3 regions of the Vreelandella aquamarina genome follow, and region 1 is predicted to be linked to each of the others. Evidence: predicted binding sites of a transcription regulator. Region 1 holds the regulator's gene; each other region holds the start of a gene.
The links. Region 1 encodes sigma-54, which starts transcription at its own class of promoters, with help from an activator protein. Its sites were predicted from a motif close to TGGCACNNNNNTTGCTNT; they were not measured.
Positions count from the first base shown of each region.

Region 2: the regulator sigma-54 is predicted to act here: its motif matches at 5,016-5,033, upstream of CTT34_RS12460 (sugar phosphorylase).
Region 3: the regulator sigma-54 is predicted to act here: its motif matches at 1,669-1,686, upstream of amt (ammonium transporter).

Region 1 covers NZ_CP024621.1:2,378,818-2,385,046, forward strand. Annotated here, with positions in the region: gene lptC (LPS export ABC transporter periplasmic protein LptC) at 1-337, shown strand, start outside; gene lptA (lipopolysaccharide transport periplasmic protein LptA) at 334-828, shown strand; gene lptB (LPS export ABC transporter ATP-binding protein) at 840-1,598, shown strand; gene CTT34_RS11575 (RNA polymerase factor sigma-54) at 1,704-3,119, shown strand; gene hpf (ribosome hibernation-promoting factor, HPF/YfiA family) at 3,217-3,525, shown strand; partial or broken gene ptsN (PTS IIA-like nitrogen regulatory protein PtsN) at 3,530-3,996, shown strand; gene rapZ (RNase adapter RapZ) at 4,054-4,974, shown strand; gene CTT34_RS11595 (HPr family phosphocarrier protein) at 5,016-5,285, shown strand; gene pmbA (metalloprotease PmbA) at 5,304-6,229, opposite strand, start outside.
Region 2 covers NZ_CP024621.1:2,588,829-2,595,057, forward strand. Annotated here, with positions in the region: gene thiL (thiamine-phosphate kinase) at 1-898, opposite strand, end outside; gene nusB (transcription antitermination factor NusB) at 933-1,436, opposite strand; gene ribH (6,7-dimethyl-8-ribityllumazine synthase) at 1,433-1,921, opposite strand; gene ribBA (bifunctional 3,4-dihydroxy-2-butanone-4-phosphate synthase/GTP cyclohydrolase II) at 1,926-3,092, opposite strand; gene ribD (bifunctional diaminohydroxyphosphoribosylaminopyrimidine deaminase/5-amino-6-(5-phosphoribosylamino)uracil reductase RibD) at 3,165-4,313, opposite strand; gene nrdR (transcriptional regulator NrdR) at 4,313-4,810, opposite strand; gene CTT34_RS12460 (sugar phosphorylase) at 5,066-6,229, shown strand, end outside.
Region 3 covers NZ_CP024621.1:1,994,793-2,001,021, reverse strand. Annotated here, with positions in the region: gene amt (ammonium transporter) at 1-1,529, opposite strand, end outside; gene CTT34_RS09605 (NAD(P)/FAD-dependent oxidoreductase) at 1,865-3,106, shown strand; gene CTT34_RS09600 (putative motility protein) at 3,209-3,418, shown strand; gene CTT34_RS09595 (peptide chain release factor 3) at 3,645-5,234, shown strand; gene CTT34_RS09590 (TatD family hydrolase) at 5,254-6,042, shown strand; gene ygfZ (CAF17-like 4Fe-4S cluster assembly/insertion protein YgfZ) at 6,033-6,229, opposite strand, start outside.

The DNA.
Region 1 (6,229 bases):
GTCGCCGCGCGCGACGCTGTTCGACAGCGAACAGCGGGAGTGGCTGGCCACGGCAGACACCGGCACCTTGAATACCGATTCCCAGGCCCTGACGCTAAGAGGGTCTGCCCGGCTACTGGCTCCCGAAGAGGGCTGGCAGCTCGACACGCAGCAATTAAACTACGATGGCGTGACGCGCCATGCCTGGAGCGATACGCCCGTGCTGTTGCAGCAGCCGCCGCAGCGCATGGAAGCCTCCCGCATGGACGTTTGGCTCGATGACAGCCAAGTCCGCCTGACCAATAACGTGCGCGGCGTCCACCCGCCTGCCACTCGTAACCCTGAGGAGTCGCGATGAACGCCTCTCTCCGCACTGCACTCTTTGCGTTAACCCTACCCCTCGCCACGGCGGCCATGGCACAAAGCCAAGCCCCCATCGAGGTCGAAGCCGACCGCCTGGACCTCGACCAGCGCGCTGGCACCGCTGTTTACTCAGGCAACGTGGACATTCGCCAGGGCGAGATGCAACTGCGCGGCGAACGCGTCGAAATTCAGCGCAACGACGCAGGCGAGCTGTCACGTGCTATTGCCACGGGTGAGCGCGCCTACCTGCGCAATCAGCTCGAAGATCAAGAAACCCCCATGGAGGGCTGGGCGCGTCGTATCGTTTACCATGTCGCCGAACGCCGTGTCGAGCTGATCGACCAAGCCGAACTGACCCAGCAAGGCGACCGTTTCCAAGGGGGGCGTTTGGAGTACTTCATCGACCAGGAAGTGGTGCAAGCACGCTCCGACGTGAGCGGTAGCGACAACCAGCGCATTCGCATGACTCTTCAGCCCGAACAATAGGGAGCGGCCACGTGGCAGCATCAACCTCTGCAGATTCCGCACCTGTCAAAACGCTCTACGCCCATCACCTAGCGAAGAGCTACAAACGCCGTCGGGTCGTGAAAGATATCAACCTGGAAATCGCTCAGGGTAGCGTCGTCGGCCTGCTGGGGCCCAACGGGGCGGGTAAAACCACGTCGTTTTACATGATCGTTGGACTGGTCAAATCCGATGCCGGTAGCGTCGGTATCGACGACGTCGACCTGACTCATGCGCCCATGCATGAGCGCGCCATGGCCGGGATTGGCTACCTTCCCCAGGAAGCCTCCATTTTCCGCAAGCTCTCGGTGGCCGATAACATCATGGCGATTCTCGAGACGCGCAAAGCGCTGGACCGCAGCGCTCGGGAAGCACGCCTCGAGTCACTGCTCGAAGATTTCCATATTACCCACATTCGCGACAACCTGGGCATGAGCCTCTCAGGGGGCGAGCGCCGCCGAGTGGAGATCGCTCGCTCACTCGCTACCGAGCCCGCATTCATTCTGCTCGACGAGCCGTTTGCCGGGGTCGACCCTATTTCAGTGGGTGAAATCAAAACCATCATCCGCGCACTGAAAAAACGCCACATCGGCGTCTTGATCACTGACCATAACGTGCGCGAAACCCTGGATATTTGTGACATTGCCTACATCGTTGGCGACGGCCATATCATCGCCAGTGGAAACGCCCAGGAGATTCTCAATAACCAGAAGGTTCGTGATGTCTATCTAGGCGCAGACTTCCGCCTCTAAACACTGGACTGACCAAACTTTTCTTTTAGTGGCATGCTTATTGCACTTGCACAGAGCCATAACTCGCTCTAGGGTGGAGCTTTCTGATTAACGAGTGGTTCTCAGATGGTCATGAAAGCTTCTCTCCAATTGCGTATCGGCACACAGCTGACCATGACACCTCAGCTGCAGCAGGCCATTGCCCTGCTACAGCTCTCCACGCTGGACCTCCGTCAAGAAATTCAGCAAGCGCTGGACGCTAACCCCATGCTCGAACAAGAGGATGAGTTTGGCGAACAGGCTGTTAGCGAGCCTCAAGAGGCCGAGTGGTCGGACAGCATTCCCAACGAACTCTCCGTAGACAGCGACTGGTCGGACACCTACCAAGACATGGGTAGCTTGGGCGGTAGCAGCGAAGGACCCGACTTCGAGCGCCAAGCCGCAGGCCAAAGCCTTCATGGCCATCTGTTATGGCAATTGGCCATGACCGACTTCTCTCCCCGCGACTATGCCATTGCCGAAAGCCTGATCGATGCACTGGATGCCAACGGCTATCTCACTCAACCGCTCAACGACATCCGCGAAGGCCTCAAGGCGCAAGGCCACGACAGCCTGAGCCAGCGTGAAGTAGAAAACACCCTGTTGCGCTTACAACAGTTCGAGCCCACCGGCGTGTTTGCCCGTGACCTGCGCGAGTGCCTAATGCTTCAGCTGGCCGCGCTGCCTGAAGACACCCCGCTACTGATGCCCGCAAAACGCTTGGTGCGTCAGTTTCTCGAAGCCTTGGGCAAAGACGATTTACGGCTACTCAAGCGCCGCCTGAGCCTGGATGACGAGCAGTTGGACGACGTCATCCGTTTAATTCGCAGCCTTGACCCACGCCCAGGCAGCGCCTACGGCGTGACCGACGACAGCTATATCACGCCCGATTTGGTCGTGCGCCATGACAACGAGGGCTGGCACTTAGAGCTCAACCCGGAGGCGCTGCCGCGCCTGCGTATCCAGCCCGATTACGCCAGTTTGATCAAACGTGCCGACAAGAGCCAAGACAACCAGTTCTTGAAAGAGCACCTCCAAGAAGCTCGCTGGCTGATCAAAAGCCTTTCCAGCCGTAATGACACGCTTCTGCGAGTAGGTCGTGAAATCATCGCCCGCCAGATCGGCTTTCTAGAGCACGGCGAAGAGGCCATGAAACCGCTGATCCTGGCCGACATCGCCGAGGCCGTGGAGATGCACGAGTCCACGATCTCCCGCGTGACGACGCAGAAATTCATACATACGCCACGAGGCGTGTTCGAGTTGAAGTACTTCTTCTCGAGCCAAGTCAGCGGCCACGATGGCGGCGATAGCCACTCCAGCACCGCCATCCGTGCACGGATCAAAAAACTGATACAAGAGGAGCCGTCGGGTAAACCGCTCTCCGATAGTCGCCTGGTGACCCTCCTTGAGGAGGGAGGCATCAGCGTTGCCCGGCGTACGGTGGCGAAATATCGCGAGTCGATGGGTATTCCCTCGTCCAGTGAGCGCCGCCGTTTACGCTAGTTAAACGGTAGAGCGTGACAAACTCGACGCAGGGGCTTTGCAATAGCGCAAAAAGGGTTACAATCGAAGTACAGCCCGATGGATAAGGAGCACGTCAATGCAAGTAAACATCACTGGTCATCACGTTGAACTGACTGACGCCTTGCGTGACTACGTTAACGAAAAGCTGGAACGCGTCGAACGCCACTACGACAACATCACCACGGTGCAAGTGACCTTATCTGTCGAGAAGGAACGCCAGCAGGCAGCCTGTACGCTGCATGCCGCCGGTGCCGACCTTCATGCCGAAGCCCTCGATAACGACATGTATGCCGCTATCGATGCGCTCGCAGACAAAATCGATCGTCAACTCGTTAAACACAAGGAAAAAGCACAAGCTCGCGCCCAGGGCGCAGGCGTGCGTTAACTCAATGACGTTGGAAACCATCCTCCCCCGGAGCGCGTACTCTACGACGTGCCCGGGGGCAGCAAAAAACGGGTGCTGGAGTTTTTCAGCACCTTCATCGCCCAAAACACACCCAGCCTCGATAGCCAAGAAGTGTTTAGCCGCCTGATTGGACGCGAGCGTCTCGGCAGCACGGGAATTGGCAACGGCGTTGCCATCCCCCACGCACGTAGCCCGCACTGTAGCTCGCCCATCGCTGGCTTTTTGAAACTTGCCGAGCCGGTCGATTTCGATGCCATCGATGGCGACCCAGTCGATCTAGTGTTCGTGTTGCTCGTACCCGAAGAGGCGGACGACACGCATCTCGCTCTGCTTGGGCAAGTCGCGACGATCATGAACGATGCGAATACCCGTCAACAGTTACGCAAAGCCAGCAGTCAAAAAGAGTTATTGACCCTGATGACGGCCAAGATACGCGAACAGGCCGCGTAAGATACTCACACGTCCATCACTGTTTATTTCCTACGCTCATACGCCAAGAGAGACGCTATGCAACTGGTGATCATTAGCGGCCGTTCGGGGTCCGGTAAATCTATCGCCTTACAAGCGCTGGAGGATCTTGGCTATTATGCGATCGATAACTTACCTGCCATGCTGCTGGGCTCGCTGATCGATGAGCTACGCGCTCAAGGCGAACGCACCCGTATTGCCGTTAGCATCGATGCGCGCAACCTCCCCATCGCGCTGGAGCGTCTGCCAGCGCTGTTGGAAGAGCTACGCCAGCGAGACATTCGTTTTCAGGTGATCTATCTAACCACGGACGCACGCATTCTGCTGGAGCGCTACTCCGCCACTCGTCGTCGCCACCCCCTCACTCGCGACAGCGAAATGACGCTGGAAGAGGCGATCAACAAAGAGGAGGAGACGCTACATGAAATACGCGATCTCGCCGATTTATTGATCGATACGTCTCGGCTCTCCGTCCACGATTTGCGCCGCCGCATTACCGATCAAGTGGCCCACCAGCGCCAGCATCAGCTCACGCTCACCTTTGAGTCCTTCGGCTATAAACGCGGCGTTCCGCTGGATGCGGATTTGGTCTTCGACGTACGCTGTCTGCCCAACCCATACTGGGACCCTACCCTTCGGCAATATACTGGCCGCGATGCCAATATCGTCGCTTTCTTGAGCGGTTACCCGGTAGTGGAAGCCATGGCCAGCGATATTCAGGCTTGGCTGGAGAAGTGGTTACCGGCCTACCAAAACAGCCAACGTAGCTACATGACCGTAGCTATCGGCTGCACGGGCGGCCAGCACCGCTCCGTCTACATGGTGGAGCAGCTCGCCCAGCGGCTCGTTAAGCAGACCGGAGAAGTGCAGTTGAGACATCGCGAACTGGGGCTGCAGTACACGCTGAGCGAAGAGCCCGTGGCGCCAAGCCCCACCACCGCGACCACCCGTACGCCCTAAGCCTTTTTATTCAAAGACCCACTCGGCAAAAAGGAACCAGAGTGCCCGAAAGAACGTTAACCCTTACCAACCAGCGCGGCCTCCATGCCCGCGCGGCCACCAAATTGGTTCAGTGTGGCCAGCAGTTTTCTGCCAGCATCCACGTATACAAGCAGCAGCAAAAAGCCGATGCCGCTAATATCATGTCGCTGCTGATGCTCGCGGCGCCCTGCGGCACCGAGCTCACTGTAGCTGCGGAAGGGGAAGACGCCGAACAAGCGCTCGATGCCATCGAAGCGCTGTTCGACGCGCGGTTTGACGAAGACCAGTAACCGACTCCGCGTCAACGATTAGCTGCCAGCGACGGTCATCGCATCCACAAGCCAACTGCCCGTGTGAATGCTGCCACGGGTATCCGTGTCATCGCCCACAGCGCTTAGTCCTGCAAACATCTTGTTCAGGTTACCGGCGATCGTGAACTCCTCGATTGGGTACTGAACCTCACCGTTTTCGATCCAAAAACCCGCCGCGCCTCGCGAGTAATCACCGGTCACCCCATTCACCCCCTGGCCCATGAGTTCGGTGACCCAGATACCGCGCCCCATCTGTTTCAAGAGCTCGGCACGCGGTGTCAAAGGAGCCAGCAAGCGTAGGTTACGTGCGCCGCCTGCATTGCCTGTCGAGTGCATGCCTAAACGCCGTGCGCTGTAGGCAGAGAGCATGTAGCTGGCGACCTGCCCCTGATCGATGAAACGATTATTGCGGGTTTGCACCCCCTCGGCATCGAATGGCGAACTCGCCGTCGCCCCCACTTCCATGGGTCGCTCTTCCAATCCAAACCACTCGGGAAAAAGCGGTGTCCCCAGGCGGTCGCATAGAAAGGAGGCTTCGCGGTAAAGCGCTCCGCCTGCCAAAGCACCCATAAGATGACCGATCAGGCCGCTGGCCAGCGTCGGGTCGAACAGCACCGGAAAGGTACCGGTCGGCGGTCGACGCGCGCCCAGTCGCCGTAGCGTACGCGCTGCGGCCTCTTGCCCCACGTCTTCGGGCTGGCGTAAATGGAGCGGATTCCGTGCCGCCGTATAGTCATAATCACGCTGCATGCCTTGGTCATCCTGAGCGATCAGCATGCAGGAGAGCGAGTGATTGCTGCCTTTCTGAGTCCCCAGAAAGCCGTGGCTATTGGCATAAACGCGCACGCCCTCGCCACTTGAAAGCGATGCCCCTTCCGACTGATGGATCCCCTCGACGCGGCGACCTGCCTGCTCACAGCGCA
Region 2 (6,229 bases), 210 kb from region 1:
AATAGCCGATCACGCTTAGCGCAAGGCCACTCTCGGCAAGCTGCGCGGCAGCTTCTTCGACCCGGTCAGGCGGCAGCGTCACCAGAAGTTCGTAATCATCTCCACCGGAGAGGGCTGCAGTCAGCGCCTGCTCATGACCGAGCGTCTCGACCAGCCCATCGACCAGCGGCAGCGCGTCGGGGATGAGGTCGACTCCCACGCCGGATGCGGCTCGCAAATGAGCCAAATCCGCCAGCAGACCGTCGGAAACATCCATGGCCGCCGACGCCAACCCGCGAAGCACGATGCCCGCACCAAGCCTCGGCTGCGGCAAAAGATAGCGCTGAAGCAACGGGTGCCCGAGGTCTCGCTCACCCTGTTGCCACAGCGCTAGCCCGCCTGCACCGCCACCTAGGGCGCCGGTCACCGCGACGACATCGCCTGGCCGTGCACCTGACCGAGTCATCGCTAACCCCGTCGGCACCTCGCCCATGACCGTCACCCCGATACTCAGCTCGCCAGAAGTCACATCGCCGCCCACCAGCGCTGTGTCGTACTGCTGACAAAGCGCATGAAAGCCACTGGCATAGCGAGATAGCCACCGCTCAGCAGCGGCATCATCGTTGAATGCCCGCTGGTCGAGGGTCAGCGCCATGAGGCACCAGCGCGGAGCTGCGCCCATGGCCGCCAAATCGCTCAGCGCGACTGCCAACGCACGATGCCCCACTGCATGGGCAGGGGCATCGTGGGGGAAGTGAACGTTCACCACTGACGTATCCACGCTAACAGCCAGCTGCTGGCCAGACTGGGGAATCAATAACGTGGCGTCATCGCCGCATCCTAGGGCAACGCCATCTGTCGCTTGCGCCTCCTGCGGCGACATGAAGTAACGTCGAATCAGATCGAATTCGGCAAGCACAAAGGCCCCTTAAACGCTTGATCAGCCCTGCCGCTTACAGGCGGCGGGCGCTGACTTCGGCACTTCGTAAGCGGTTCGCCAGCTTATCGAGAATGCCATTCACGTATTTATGGCCGTCGGTGGCGCCAAATGATTTTGCCAGCTCAACGCCTTCGTTAATCACCACGCGGTAAGGCACTTCCATCCGCCGGGAAAGCTCGTACGCCCCCAGGCGAAGAATGGCCAGTTCTACCGCGTCCAAGTCTTCCAGACGACGATCCAGCAACGGGGCAATTTCACGGTCCAGCTCGGCTTTGAAGCGTACCGTGTTGTGCAGCAGCTCATGGAACAGCGCTTTGTCCGCGATCTCCATGACCTTCACCCAGTTCTCATGATCTTCGAGATCGTCGTCGGCCACCTGGCTGCGAAATTCCGCCTCGATGGTGGTAATGGACTTACCGGTCATCTGCCACTGGTAAAGCCCTTGTACCGCTAATTCCCTTGCGGCGTGACGCCCCTGCTGTGCGGCTGAGGGCTTGCGCTCACGACGCTCACTCATTGGGAATCTCCGACCGGCAGCGCGCGCAGCAGTGAGACCATTTCCATCGCCGCCATGGCAGCTTCGGTGCCTTTGTTGCCGGCTTTGGTGCCTGCACGCTCGATGGCCTGCTCAATGGACTCAACGGTCAGTACGCCGTTGGCAACTGGCGTATCGAACTCCAACTGGAGATGATTGATGGCCGTGTTACAGCCACCGGCCACGTACTCGAAGTGCGGCGTGCCGCCACGAATGACCGCACCAAGGGCGATCACTGCATCGGGCTTCATCACGTTGAGCACTCGCTTGACGGCCAGGGGCAATTCCCAGGCGCCAGGAACGTGAACGATATGGATATTTTCCATGTCCACACCGTGACGCGTCAGGCTGTCGACAGCGCCTTCTACCAAGCTATCCACGACGTGGTGATTAAAGCGGCCCACCACGATGACGTAGCGCCCATCGACGTCTACAAAAGTGCCTTCGATTTGCGAAAGGGATTGCATCAATTTATACCTGCTGAAAAGTTGGCTCGTCGGCCGTGTCATTCGGACCCAAACGCTCGACGACTTCCAGGTCGAACCCAGAGAGCGCGGAGAACTTCCACGGTGAGCTGAGTAACCGCATCTTACCCACGCCGAGATGGCGCAGAATCTGCGAACCCGTACCAATCGTTAAATAATTGCCAGAGCCATCGGAATCGCTGGTGCGCGGCTGACGCACGCGATCCAGATAGATATCTAGCTGGTCTTTCAAATCTTGATTCGGCCGTCCGTCGTCGATCAAAACGAACACGCCTGCAGACGCTTGGGCAATTTGATCAATGGCACGATGCGCGTCCCAACGGCACTGCTCGCCTTTCATCAACCCCATTACATCGCGCAGCGTATCGGCCAAATGCACGCGAACGGTGGTCGCCTGCTCGGGCGTTGGCTGCCCCTTCACGAGGGCCAGATGGTGAGCGCCCTGGATACGATCACGGAAGACGTGAAGCGCTAGTTCGCCATGCACGGTGGTGACTTGAGTCGTTTCGACATGATCCACCGTCTGCTCATTCACGATACGGTAGTGGATCAAATCGGCAATGGTGCCCATCTTGATACCGTGCGCCTTGGCAAAGGCCTCCAGCTCCGGGCGGCGGGCCATACTGCCATCATCGTTCATGATCTCGCAAATGACGCCGCTGGGGTCCAAACCCGCCAGCGCTGCCAGATCGCAGGCGGCTTCGGTATGCCCTGCGCGGCGCAGTACGCCGCCTGGCTCGGCCATCAGCGGGAAAATGTGGCCCGGCTGAACGATGTCCGAAGGCTTGGCATTCGGAGCAACGGCGGCTTGCACCGTCCGAGCACGATCGGCAGCGGAAATACCGGTGGTGACCCCTTCGGTCGCCTCGATGGAGAGCGTGAACTTGGTACCAAAACCGGAGCCATTGTCCCGCACCATCAGCGGCAGGTTGAGCTGCTCGCAGCGCTCGCGGGTCATCGGCATACAAATTAGACCGCAGGCATACCGCGCCATGAAGTTGATATGCTCAGGCTTTACCATTTCGGCGGCCATGATGATATCACCTTCGTTCTCGCGATCCTCATCGTCCATGAGAATCACCATTTTGCCCTGGCGAATGTCATCTACCAGCTCAGCGATGGGGGATAAACCCTCTGAAGAGGAGTGCGCCATGGAATCTCCAAAAAATAGGCTCGCATCGTATGCGAATTCGGGCGTCAGGGTACCTTGCAATGACGGCTTGCGCTAGTCAGCCTGCGGGGTGGCAATGATCCACCAGTCGCTCCCAACGGTTCGCGATGCCGTCACCGCCAAACGTTTCTGATCGGCCATCTGGGTAATCCCCGGCAGAGCAAATAGCGGCCTGGCCTCGCCGCCCAACAGCGTGGGCGCGACAAAAAGCTGCAGCTCATCGATCAAATCCGCCTCTAGCAGTGCGCCCGCCAGCGTGGCACCCGTTTCCACCAACAGTTCGTTAACCTGCTCATTATCCGCTAGCCAGCGCAGCATGTCAGCCAGCGCAATACGTCCGTTTTCGGCAGGTACTACCTGAATCTCGGCCCCGGCTTCTGCCAGTTTACGCCGTTTCTCTTCGCTGTGTTGATCCGTCGTGATGATGAGCGTGCGCCCCGGCTCGCGTAGGCAGGCAGCCGCTAGTGGAAGACGAAGGCGCGAATCGAGGATCACCCGTAGCGGTTGGCGCTGGACGATGTCATCGGCGTTGTCCAGCGCTAACTGGTCGGCCCTGAGGGTGAGGCGGGAGTCATCCATGATCAGAGACTCCACGCCGCTCAGTATGGCGCTTGACCGGGCACGCAGACGCTGCACCTGCGTGCGCGCCTGGGGCCCGGTGATCCACTGCGACTCACCTGACCCCATCGCGGTACGACCATCCAGACTCATGGCCATTTTCAACCGCACGTAGGGACGGCCGCGCTCCATCCGGGAGATGAACCCTGGGTTGAGCGCCTTGGCGTCGGTCTCGAGCAGCCCCACCTGCACCTGGATGCCCGCCGCCTCTAAATGGGCGATGCCACCCCCACTAACCCGAGGGTTCGGGTCCCGCATCGCCACGACGACACGGGCAACACCGGCATCGGCCAGTGCCACGGCGCAGGGGCCGGTCCGTCCGGTATGAGAGCAGGGCTCGAGCGTGACATAGGCGGTAGCGCCTCGAGCCTCGCTGCCCGCTGCCTGCAGCGCATGGATTTCTGCGTGGGGTTCTCCGGCACGCACATGGTACCCCTCCCCCACGATATGGCCCTCTTCGCTGTCCGCGAAGGACACGATCACGCACCCCACTCTCGGATTGGGGTCGGTGGTATACACCCCCCGCTTGGCCAATTGAATCGCGCGGGCCATATAGCGATGGTCGGCGGTGGAGAACTCACCCATCATGATGCTCCGTTCGATGAACCCTGTCCGGCCGACTCATCGGAGGGCTCCTGGGAGAGCCGATCGATTTCAGCGCGGAATTCGTCGAGATCCTGAAACTTGCGGTATACCGAGGCAAAGCGAATGTAGGCAACTTGATCGAGACTACGAAGCGCTTTCATCACGGCCTCACCGATCTCGCGGGCGTTCACTTCACGGTCGCCGCGGGCGCGCAGCGTTTGCCGTATACGCTCGACCGAGGCCTCGATGGCTTCGGCGCTGACCGGACGCTTTTCCAGCGCGCGCAGCATGCCGTCGCGTAACTTCGCTTCATTGAAGCTTTCACGAGAGCCGTCGGATTTCACCACCCGCGGCATAATCAGCTCGGCGGTTTCGTAAGTCGTAAAGCGTTCATGACAGTTGGCGCACTGGCGACGACGGCGCACCTGGTCCCCCTCTGCCACCAGCCTGGAATCTGTCACTCTCGTATCGTTTGCACCACAAAAAGGGCAATGCATGGCAGTCAACCTATTATCAGTACGCACTAGAACCAGTGCGTGCAGCGTGTCAGCCTGGGCGAACGAGCAGCATCAAGGCGTCGGCCCTAGCGCGCTTCGCCATTTTATAAACTGTTTTATCGCCAACGGGTCGGCGGCAGCGTCAGCCACGACCTGATGGCATAGCGGTGTTATACGACGCGTATCTCATCGTATTGTAACGATTTGGCACACAAGCTGCAGCGTTTGTCGAAGTTGATTGATAGGACGCCCGCTATGACCGCTTTCGAACAGACCGTTCACCGCTACCTCACCCATCTATATGGCCCGCGCGCCGGGGAGGTTCAGCGGCGAATAGGACAGCACCTTGCGCATTTTCGCGCGATGTCGACGACCGCCCTAACGACGAGCGAGACGCCTCACGATGCACCAACATGGAGCGAACAAGATCAGTGGGTCATCTGTTACGGCGACTCCATTGTGGAGGAGGGAACGCCGCTGTTAGCGGTGCTGGATACCTTTCTGCAGCGCTACCTGGGGGATGCCATCAGCGGGGTCCACGTGCTGCCCTTTTTCCCCTGGAGCAGTGACGATGGTTTTTCGGTGATTCACTACCGCGAGGTCAATAGCGAGCTGGGCGAGTGGGCGCATATTCAAAACTTGGCCAGTCACTATGATTTGATGGCCGATTTAGTGCTCAATCATGTCTCGCGGGAGTCGCTCTGGTTCGTCGATTACCTGACCGGCAGCCTGCCCGGTCGCGACTACTTTATTGAAGTCGATCCGGATACCGATGTTTCCCAGGTCACCCGACCACGCAGTAGCCCACTCCTAGTGCCGATCTCTACGCGCCGGGGGACGCGCCACGTGTGGGCGACTTTCTCGGAAGACCAAATAGATCTCAACTTCGAAAACCCGGATGTGTTGCTCGAGTTCGTGGGTATTTTGCTGTTCTACCTACAGCAAGGAGTGCGCATTATTCGCTTGGACGCGGTGGCATTTTTGTGGAAGCGCCTGGGCACCTCCTGCCTTCACCTGCCCGAAACCCATACGGTGGTGCGCTTACTTCGCGCCATCGTGGATGAAATAGCCCCCGGTACGCTGCTGATCACCGAAACCAACGTGCCCCATGCCGAAAACATCAGCTACTTTGGCTTGGAGCGATTAGCGGAAGGCGCGCCCGATGAAGCCCACATGGTGTACCAGTTCGCCTTGCCCCCGCTGCTACTGCACACCTTGACTCGCGGCGAAGCGACGACGCTGCAAACGTGGCTGAACAGCCTGCCAGTACTACCGAAGCAGTGCACCTACCTAAATTTCACCGCCAGCCACGACGGTATCGGCGTACGACCGCTAGAAGGCCTGCTGCCCGACCATGAGCGCGACGCGCTGCTGGAGCTGATGCACCGCTTTGGTGGGTTTGTCAGTATGCGCAGCAAC
Region 3 (6,229 bases), 380 kb from region 1:
GGCGTGAGCAGCTTATTGGGCAGTAGCGTGTTGACAGGACGCCCGACCCACTGCTTCGCCTCCACGCCAAACAGTGCTTCTGCGCCTGGGTTCAGTCCCGTCAGCGTGCCGTCGGCTTGCCAGGTAACGACGCCATCACGAAGGTTACGCAGCATGACCTGGGTGTGTCCGACTGCACGTTCCAGCGCTGCCGAGACGCGATTATAACTAGCGGCGATTTCACCTACCTCGGTGAACGGGTCTGCCTCGATGCGCTGGTGCATGTCCCCCTGCCGTTCATGTTGACGCATGTGCTCGAGCAGCTGATGCAGCTCGTTTTTGGCGCCATGCTCTGCAAGGTTGAGCCCCATTTTTTCCGCGTTTTTCGAGACACGCAAAGGCAGGAAGCGGCGAGTGATGCTAAACAGCAGCCATGCAATCCCAAAACTCCACACACCGCAGGCCGCCACACCCAATAGCTGAATACCGAACTGATCGGCGCGACCGAGGGGGTGATCGAGGAGAGAGAGGTCAGCCAGCCATGGTAGGGCAAGCGTGCCCCAGATGCCGCTGACCAAATGCGCAGGAATCGCGCCCACCGCGTCATCGATCTGCTTCTTCAACAGCCATTCGTTGGCCAGCACCATGAGCACACCGCTCACGCCGCCCATGAGAAATGCCGTGGTCAATGAGAGCACATGGGCACCTGCCGTGACTGCCACCAAGCCAGCAATGGCGCCATTGATAGCGTACATCACATCGGCATAGCGCCGAACCCGCCAGCCCACTAGCATGGCCGATAAAATGCCCCCCACGGCGCCCAGCACGGTATTGGCAATAATTCCAGGCACCGAGCCATCCAGAGCGAGCGTGCTTCCACCATTGAAGCCAAACCAGCCAAGTACCATGAACAGCGCCCCAAGCATTGCCAGTGGCAAATTACCTGCTGGAAATGCAGTGGGTGGCTTATCGACTTGAAAACGTCCCCGGCGGGGGCCGATGACCAGTACCGCCGCGAGTGCCACCCAGCCGCCAACGCTGTGAACCACGGTCGCACCGGCAAAATCGATGAATCCAAGCGACGCCAGCCATCCCGGCGCGCCTCCTAACAAGCCGCCCCAGGCCCAGTGGCCAAAAACGGGGTAAATCAAGAGCGCAATCCAAAACGCGGTCCATAAATAGCCGAGGAACGGCATTCGTTCAGCGACGGCGCCGGCCACGATGGTCGCGGCGGTGGCACAAAACATCGCTTGGAAGATGAAAACGGTCATTAGCCAGGTGTCGGTCGATTCGAGCTGCCAACCAAACAGCGAGCTGCCCAACCATCCCGCTTGAGAGGCGCCAAACATCATGCCAAAGCCGGCTAGCCAGAAAACGCTGACGGCAATGGCAAAATCCGCTAGGTTTTTCATAGCGACGTTGATGGCGTTTTTCGTTCGTGTGGTGCCTGCCTCCAGGCAGAGAAACCCGGCTTGCATCACGAATACCAACGCGGCCGCCCAAAGCACCCAAAGCGTGTCGATCAGAGTGGTGTCAAAGCTATCGATCATGGGTGTGTTCCTTGTGTTGATTGGGTGCAATGCAGGCACTTAATTGGTGCAGGGAATCGCGAGATGCTGCCTGTAAATGCAGCGTTCGGCCTGCTGCGCAGCGAAACGTTGGATCTAACAAAACGGGCCTAATGATCATTAAGCAAATGTTATGCCGTGGCTAGCAAAGTCATCCTTTATTACGCTTTATGCGAGATAAAAAACTAAAAAAATGAGTTAAAACAGTGTTTGTGACTATGCAAAAGCGCTTTGATTGGTGATATTTTTCAATACGTTATCCGTGCTGCTGGCGGCATGAGGCGAATTGATTTTTAGAGCGATAGGAGTGCATCAAAATGGCGCGTCAAACGGTGGTGTTGGGGGCAGGTATGGTGGGTGTCAGTGTTGCTTGGCAGCTACAAAAACGTGGCTATCAAGTAACGCTGGTGGACCGTCGTCAGCCTGGACGAGAAACCTCGTTTGGCAACGCCGGTATCATTCAGCGTGAAGCGGTGAGGCCTTACCCCTTTCCTCGTGATATGAAGACTATCTTGAGCGTACTGCCAAACCGCCGTGTCGATATCCGTTATCGTCCCGCTGGAATGGTCAATGCGGCGTCACCGCTATTGAGCTATTGGCACCACTCCTCATCACGGCTGTATAAAAAAATCGTGCCTGAGTACGCCTCGTTGATTCAGCTCTGTTTAGAGGCGCATGGACCCATGATCGAAGCATCGGGGGCAGAGCATTTGGTGCGCAAAGAGGGTTGGCTGGAGATCTATCGTACCCAGGATAAGCTTGCCAAACGCGTCAAGGAGGCCGAGGAAGCGCGCGAGCTTTATGGCGTCGAATTCAGCGTGCTCGATCGCGCTGCGTTGAGTGAAAAGGAGCCCCAACTGGGCGATAAGATCATTGGTGCTATTCATTGGCTCGACCCATGGACGGTCGCCGATCCGGGTGGATTGGTGGCCGCCTATGCCGCCTCTTTTGAGGCCATGGGCGGAAACTTAGTGCAGGCGGATATTACGGGCGTCACTCAAATCGATGAGCGCTGGCGCGTGACGACCCAGGAATCGACGTTCGAAGCCGATGAAGTGGTCATGGCGCTCGGGCCTTGGGCGGGGCAATGGATGAAGCCGCTGGGTTATCACTTCCCGACGTTTGTGAAGCGCGGCTATCACATGCACTACGCGACCCAGCCAGGGGCGACATTGAATTATTGGCTGATGGATGCCGAGATTGGCTATTTGCTGGCACCCATGAATGCAGGCGTACGGCTGACCACCGGGGCTGAATTGGATCGCTTAGAATCGCCGGCCGATGAAGAGCAGCTGGGTGCCGCTGAAAACGTTGCGCGGACGATTTTTCCATTAGGTGAGCGCAAGGACAGTGCCGCCTGGAAAGGCGCACGCCCGTGTTTGCCAGACATGAAGCCGGTGATTGGCCCAGCGCCGCGTCATCCCGGCCTCTGGCTCGCGTTCGGCCACGGTCACCAGGGCTTTACACTAGGCCCTGCGACCGGTCAGCTGCTTGCCGACATGATGGAACAGAAGCCAACCGCCATCGACATGACGCCGTTCCGTGCAGATCGATTTTAAACGGCTTGTCTCATTTCGTAACACAATGACAAGCGACAAACGTGGCCCCAGTGGTGTGGGTTTGCTACGCTAAGAGTGTCATTCAATAGACTGAGGTGCAGTATGGATGTAGCTGCAAGCAATGCAGTCAGTACGGCGCTGTATATGAATCAGGCGCAAACCGCTGAGCAAGCGCAGATGCAAATGTTCCGCGAAGCGCTGGACGTTCAAGCCGAGCAAATCACCGAAGTATTGGCATCTGCTGACACCGGCGCTCAGCCAAGCCTGGCACAAGAGGGCAGCGTCGGCACGCAGGTCAACACCTACGCCTGAGGCTCGTTCTTGGCTTGTATTGAGTCGCCCTCAAACGCCGACACTGTCGGCGTTTTTTTATGCGCGGAATAAGCCAATGGATGATTGCGTAGCACTGGCCTGACAACGCAGCGGCATGCACGCGGTGGTATGCCGTCGCAGCCGAGTTGCGTTACCATAGGCATACGACGCCGAGGGTTTGGCGCTACGTTTTAAGTCACCACGTTGTACCATCTTAGAGAACTCCATGTCTGACGCCCAAATAGCGCGCGAAGCCGAGCTGCGCCGTACTTTTGCGATTATTTCGCACCCTGACGCCGGTAAGACCACGATCACGGAAAAGATGCTGTTGTTCGGAAATGCCATCCAGTTGGCGGGGTCGGTGAAAAGCAAACGTAATGATCGCCATGCTACGTCTGACTGGATGAAGATGGAGCAGGAGCGGGGCATCTCGGTCACAACCTCCGTCATGCAGTTCCCCTACGGCGGTCGGATCGTCAACCTGCTGGATACGCCAGGTCACGAGGACTTCTCCGAGGATACGTATCGCACCCTGACGGCCGTGGATTCTGCGCTGATGGTCATCGATGGCGCAAAAGGCGTCGAAGATCGCACCATCAAGCTAATGGAAGTGTGTCGTTTACGTACCACGCCCATTCTGACGTTCATCAACAAGATGGATCGCGACATCCGCGATCCGATCGAAGTCATGGATGAAGTCGAGACGGTGCTCAATATCCAGTGCGCACCGATGACCTGGCCAATCGGGATGGGGCGCCACTTCAAAGGGGTGTATCACCTCTACAACGACGTGATCCATCTATATACCCAAGGTCAAGGCAGCCGGATACCGGATGACAAGCGCATCGAGGGGCTGGATAACCCGGAAGTGGATGCCATCCTGGGCGAGGAGCAGGCGGAAGAGCTTCGTATGGAGGTCGACCTGGTGCGCGGCGCGTCTCATGAATTCGACCTAGAGGCCTATCGCCGTGGCGAGCTGACGCCAGTCTATTTTGGGACTGCGATGGGTAACTTCGGCGTGCGTGAAATGCTGGATGGCTTCGTCGAGCATGCGCCCGCCCCGCAGCCTCGTGAGACCGATACCCGTGAAGTCACTGCGAAGGATGAGCGCTTTACCGGTTTCGTTTTCAAGATCCAGGCGAACATGGATCCGAATCACCGGGACCGAATCGCTTTTCTACGTGTCTGTTCGGGCAAGTACGAAAAGAACATGAAAATGCGCCACGTACGCATCGGCAAAGACGTCAAGATTGCCGATGCCCTGACGTTCATGGCCTCGGACCGCTCACAAGTGGAGGAGGCTTGGCCGGGTGATATCATCGGCCTGCATAACCATGGCACGATTCAGATTGGCGATACGTTTACCGTGGGTGAAGATATGCGCTTTACCGGCATTCCTCACTTTGCCCCTGAACTCTTCAAACGAGTGCGCTTGAAAGATCCGCTCAAAATGAAAGCGCTGCAAAAAGGCCTGCAGCAGCTTTCGGAGGAGGGTGCCACGCAGGTCTTCATGCCGATGGATAACAACGACCTGATTTTGGGGGCCGTAGGTACACTGCAGTTTGACGTAGTCGCTCACCGTTTGAAGGAAGAGTATAAAGTCGACTGCCTCTATGAAGGCGTCAACGTGCAAACTGCCCGCTGGGTGTACTGCGACGATGCAAAAATGCTCGAAGAGTTCAAGCGGAAGGCAAGTGCCAACCTGGCTATCGATGGTGGTGGCTACTTGACCTACATCGCGCCGACGCGGGTCAACCTGCAAATGACCCAAGAGCGTTGGCCAGACATTCGCTTCCAGCCAACGCGCGAGCATTAATACCCGCAAGGGGGATTAGATGCTGATAGACGCCCACTGCCATCTAGACGCCGTGGCATTCGAAACGGATCGTGACGCCGTCATCGATGCAGCCAAGGCGGTGGGCGTCTCCCGTTTCATCGTGCCAGCGACGGTACGCAAGCGTTGGCCGCATGTGCTGGCGCTTGGCGAGCGCGACGAGGTCCGTATCTGTCTAGGGCTTCACCCCTATTTCACTGAGCAGCATCACTTGGATGACTTGACGGCTCTCGAAACGCTGGTCAATCAGCGGCTCTATGACGCACCTCAGACCCGCCCGGTGGCGATTGGTGAATGCGGTATCGATGGTCGTTTCACGGACAGTCTTGACGCTCAGTGGCACTATTTCGATGCCCAGCTCTCCATCGCCAAGCGCTGTCGTTTGCCCGTTGTGGTTCACTGCGTCAAAGCCAACGACAAAGTCAGCCAGCGGTTACGCCAGCAAGCGTTACCTCGAGCGGGACTCGTTCATGCCTTTGCTGGCTCTTACGCACAGGCCGCCAAGTTTTTGGATGCGGGCTATATATTGGGACTAGGTGGTGCGGTGACCTATGAGCGCGCTCAGAAGTTGCGCCGTGTAGTAGCAGCCTTGCCTGATGATGGGTTCGTGCTGGAAACCGACAGCCCCGATATGCCGCTATGTGGCTATCAAGGACAGCGCAACGAACCTTCACGCGTGGCGCAAGTGGCCAAGGTAGTGGCCGAACTGAGAGGGCAGTGCTTATCGACCGTGGCGGCATCGAGCCGTGACAACGCCGCCCGGGTATTTGGGCTAAACGATCACTCCTGAGCAAGCTGAGCGGCTAACTGCTCTGGGTCCAAGCGCTCGATAGGATAAGGAAGCGTCTGCAGGGTAAGAGGCGTTTCCTGCCAATATACGTTCAGTGCTTCTTCCATCACCTTGGTGTTCATCACGGCCAGAAGCTCGATGTGCTGATCGTCGCTGGATGCGCTGCTGACGACTTCGCCTAACGATT